Regions from separate parts of the Terrabacter sp. 2YAF2 genome, predicted to be linked through region 2. Evidence: riboswitches for the same ligand, from Rfam matches in the RefSeq annotation. Region 2 holds a riboswitch; the other holds the start of a gene.
What was found. Region 2 has a riboswitch for S-adenosylmethionine ahead of metX (homoserine O-acetyltransferase MetX). Riboswitches for the same ligand answer to the same signal wherever they lie in the genome.

Region 1: linked by a shared signal. The riboswitch ahead of AB4030_RS09910 (aminotransferase class V-fold PLP-dependent enzyme) and the one ahead of metX (homoserine O-acetyltransferase MetX) in region 2 are both predicted to bind S-adenosylmethionine.

Annotation. Positions count from the first base shown of each region.
Region 1 covers NZ_JBFRFG010000006.1:241,956-244,147, reverse strand. The annotation lists gene AB4030_RS09915 (DNA translocase FtsK 4TM domain-containing protein) at 1-670, opposite strand, end outside; SAM riboswitch class IV at 883-1,008, shown strand; gene AB4030_RS09910 (aminotransferase class V-fold PLP-dependent enzyme) at 1,132-2,192, shown strand, end outside.
Region 2 covers NZ_JBFRFG010000012.1:82,410-84,601, reverse strand. The annotation lists gene AB4030_RS14380 (DUF4192 family protein) at 1-1,261, shown strand, start outside; SAM riboswitch class IV at 1,348-1,462, shown strand; gene metX (homoserine O-acetyltransferase MetX) at 1,478-2,192, shown strand, end outside.

The sequences.
Region 1 (2,192 bases), on a different contig from region 2:
CCGCACCGTAGGTGGAGACGGCCGCGGCGAGCGGGCTCGACGCGAGGAAGCCGAGGATGCCGCCGGCGGCACGCATGCCGTCGGCGCCGTCGGGCGGGTTGGGGATGCCGTCGGCGAGGTGCGACAGGCCGCACGCGGCGAAGGTCAGCGCGATGGTGCCGACGACGACGCGGTTGGTGGCGGCGTCGTCCTGGGGGGCGCGCAGCATGCGCAGGCCGAGGGCGATCAGGACGAGCGGCACGGCATACGCCACGCGACCGAAGGTGCCGGCGAAGACCGCGTGCACGACGTCGCCGAAGGTGCCGGAGACGCCCCACCATTCGCGGGCGGCGACGACGACGGCCAGCGCGATGAGGGCGAAGCCGATGCCGTCGCGGCGGTGCTCCGGCTCGAGGTCCGCGGCGCTGTGGCCCACGCGACGCACCGCTCCCCCGGCCAGGTGCGAGACGCCCATCCACGTGTTGCGCATCGCGCCGAGCGGGAAGGGCAGGCCACCGCCCCGGGCCTTGGACGCGGCCTTGGCGGCCGGTTTGCGGGCGGCGGGCTTGCGCTGCGCGGGCCGGGTCGAGCGGGCTGCGGGCGGGCGCGACGTGGCACCGCCCGAGGACCCCTTGGCGCGTGTGGCCGCGGTGGTGCTCGAGCGCTGGCTGCTGGACGGACGTGACGCCATGGTGGCACCGTACGTCAAGGCGCTGCTGAACTCACGCGTCACACGCGCAACAGCGGTGGCCGGTCTGCGGGGTTCGACGAGAGCTTCCGTATGCCGAGTGCGTGGCTCGCGTGGGTCGCCGCCCGGCCGCGCCTCGGATGTCGTCTCAGATCGCGACATCCCGGTACCGACTGGTGGACAGACGGCTGGTGCGGCCCCTATCGTCCTTGCCAGGTCATGAGTGCCAGTGACAAGCCCCGGCTCGCTGGCCAGCAACCCTCCTCCGCGGTGGGGTGCTCCGGGTGACGACCAGGCCACCCTCGGTCCGAACGTGCGATCGAGGTCGGCAAGCGCGGACCCGCACCGGGTGGGTCCCATGACCCAGGAGCACTGGCATGTCGGTCCTGTCCTCGACCCGTCCCTCTTCCCACCCCGCCGCTCACCCGGCGTCCTCGCCCTGTGGCGGGACGTCGGCACCGGTCGTGCGCAGCCGTGCGCTGCACGTCGTGCCCGAGGCGCGCACGCTGCCCACCGTCGTCGGCGCGGGGCTGCGTGTCCCGACGCTCCACGGCGACGCGGCATACGCCAACCTCGACCACGCCGCCTCGACGCCCGCGCTCGAGACGGTCAAGGCGGCCGTCAACCGCGCGCTCGAGACCTACTCCTCCGTGCACCGCGGCGCGGGCTTCGCCTCACGGCTGACGAGCGCGTGGTACGAGCAGGCCCGCGAGGAGGTCGCGGCGTTCGTCGGCGCCCGGGAGAGCGACTCGGTCGTCTTCACCCGCTCGACGACGGACTCGTGGGCGCTGCTCAGCAAGGCGCTGCCGAGTCGCACGACGGTCTTCGTCTTCGGCACCGAGCACCACTCGACGCTGCTGCCGTGGGGGCGCTTCCGCACGGTGCGCCTCCCCGTCCCGCAGACCGTCGAGGACGCGCACCTCCTGCTCGAGGAGGCGTTGACGGACCACCCGTCGCGCCACCGCCTCGTCGTCGTCGCCGCGGCGTCCAACGTCACCGGCGAGGTGTGGCCCGTCGAGCGTCTCGCCGCCCTCGCCCACGGGCACGGTGCCCGGATCGCCGTCGACGCGGCCCAGCTGTCGGCGCACCGCACCATCGACCTCGCCGCGTGGGACGCCGACTACGTCGCGTTCTCGGGCCACAAGACGTATGCCCCCTACGGCGCGGGGGTGCTCGCCGGGCGCGCCGACTGGCTCGACGCCGGGCACCCCTACCTGCTCGGCGGTGGCGCGACCCGGTCGGTGACCGAGGACGGCACGACCTGGGCGACCGGCCCGGCGCGCCACGAGGGCGGCAGCCCCAACGTCCTCGGCGCGATCGCCCTCGCGGCGGCGTGCTCGACCATCGCCCGCCACCGCGAGGCCATCGAGGAGCACGAGTCCCGCCTGCTTGACCGGCTGCGCACCGGGCTCGACGAGGTGGCCGGTGTCGAGGTCCTCTCGATCTTCGGCGACGACAGCGACCGCGTCGGCGTCGTCGCCTTCACCGTCGAGGGCTGGGACTCCTCCCTCGTCTCGCAGGCGCT
Region 2 (2,192 bases):
GCAGACCGTGCCGACCCTGCTCCAGGGGGCGCCTTCGTCCGTGGCCCTCGTGGGCTTCGAGGACATGCCCGACGAGTCCCTTCCCCTGCTCGAGGCCATCGCCGACAGCATCTCCGCCGATCGAGTCATGGTCCGGGAGCGCCTCGTCGTCCGCGACGGCCGTTGGCGTTCCGTCGGGTGCGACTGCTGCCCCGACGAGGGCTGGCTCCTGCCCGAGCAGGCCGACGTGCCTGCCGTTGCGAGCTACGTGGCACTCGGGCACGCGGTGCTCCCGGACCGCGACGAGCTGGCCCGACTCGTCGAGCCGCTCGCACCGTCCGAGCCCCGGCACGACCTGGCCCTGGCGGCCATCGAGGACTGGCAGCGCCGCTACCGGGCCGCTGGAGGGTCGGTGAGCGACCTGCCGGGCCCAGCCGGCAGGCGCCGTCGGTTCCCGCGGCGCGCGAGCTCTGCGAGCACCGGGCTCGGAGTGCTGGAGGGCGGCGACCCGTCCGCGCGCCAGTTCCTCGTCAACGACTCACTGGTCGCTTGGGGTGGGGTGCTGAACGGTGACATCGAGGGCTACGGCATCGAGCACTGGCTGCCGTCCCTCGTGGGGCCGCTCCGCGACGTCGAGGTCCGGGACGCCCTCATCGGATGGCTGTGCCCGGGCACGGTGCCGCTCGACACGTTCCCTGACGACCTCGTCGTCATGCTGGACGTGCTTCTCGGTCCGGAGCTGCGACTCGCCCCGACGGCCGGCGACGCAGGACTCGATTCAGCGCGTGACTCGGCCTGGGGCCAAGCAGGCGACGTCACGGGCGACGGCGGCGGGACGGGTGGCGACGTCGCGTCGCGGCTCACCGCTTCGGATCGCGAGGCGCTGCGGGCCCTCCACGAGCTGCTCGACCTCGGGTCGGCGCCTGCGCCCGGCGGCGTCCCGGGAGTGGAGTCCGACGCCCCGGCGGGTGACGCCGCCGACCGGCCCGCCGGCCCCGACGGAGTCCGCGGACGCGAGACCGGTGAGAGCTGGGAGGACTGGGACGAGGCCACGTTGCCGCGCCTGGTGCTCGGACGCCTCGAGCCCGTGTGCCGACTCACCCCGGCTGTGCACGCAGCACCGCTGCTCTCGGTCGTCGCGGCGCTCGCGTGGTGGTGTGGCGACGGGGCGCGGGCCGGAGTGGCGGTCGACCATGCGCTCGACCTCGAGCCCGACCACCGGCTGAGCCGACTGGTGCGCCGGTCGCTCGACCACGGCCTCCGGCCGTCCCGCTGCGCGTGACCCCTCGGCGCACCCGGCCCGCGGGGGCGTCCATGTCGTGGACCGGCCGATCTCCTCCGGGGGGCGTCTCGCGTATGGTTTGACCAGGTCACGAGTACCAGCGACAAGCCCCGGCTCGCTGGTCGGCAACCCTCCTACGCGGTGGGGTGCCCCGGGTGAGGACCTGGCCGCGCTCGTCCCGGGTGCGTGCAAGCGCGAGGACCGAGGAGTACCCCGATGACCGTCACCCACCGGAAGCCGAGCTCGCGTCGTCCCGCGCGGCACGCTGCCGCTGGCACTGCGCCGTCCGAGGGCGTCGCCCCGCCGTCGTCCGGTCACGCAACGGCTGGGCCGAGGACGGCGGACCGGGGCGACGAGACCACGGTGCCTGCACGGCGCGAACCGGACGGTGCCTGGCGCGACGGCGATCCCGTGGGTGCGCGGCAGTTCGTCCACATCGGTGACGTGGAGCTCGAGCGCGGAGGTGTGCTGCCAGACGTCCGCATCGCCTACGAGACGTGGGGCCGGCTCAACGACGCGGGCGACAACGTCGTGCTCGTCGAGCACGCGCTGACCGGCGACAGCCACGTCGTCGGTGAGGCGGGGCCGGGGCACCCATCACCCGGATGGTGGAACTCCCTGGTCGCCGAGGGCGGCCCGGTCGACCCCGACGAGTGGTTCGTCATCGCCTCCAACGTCCTCGGCGGCTGCCAGGGCAGCACCGGCCCGTCGACTCCCGCCCCGGACGGCCAACCCTGGGGGAGTCGGTTCCCCTACGTCACCGTCCGTGACCAGGTCACAGCCGAGCGTCTGCTCCTCGACCACCTGGGCATCCGCCGGGTCGCTGCCGTCGTGGGCGGCTCGATGGGCGGCATGCGAGCGATCGAGTGGGCGGTCACGCATCCTGACGACGTCGACCGGTGCATCGTCCTCGCCTCGACCGCCCGCGCCA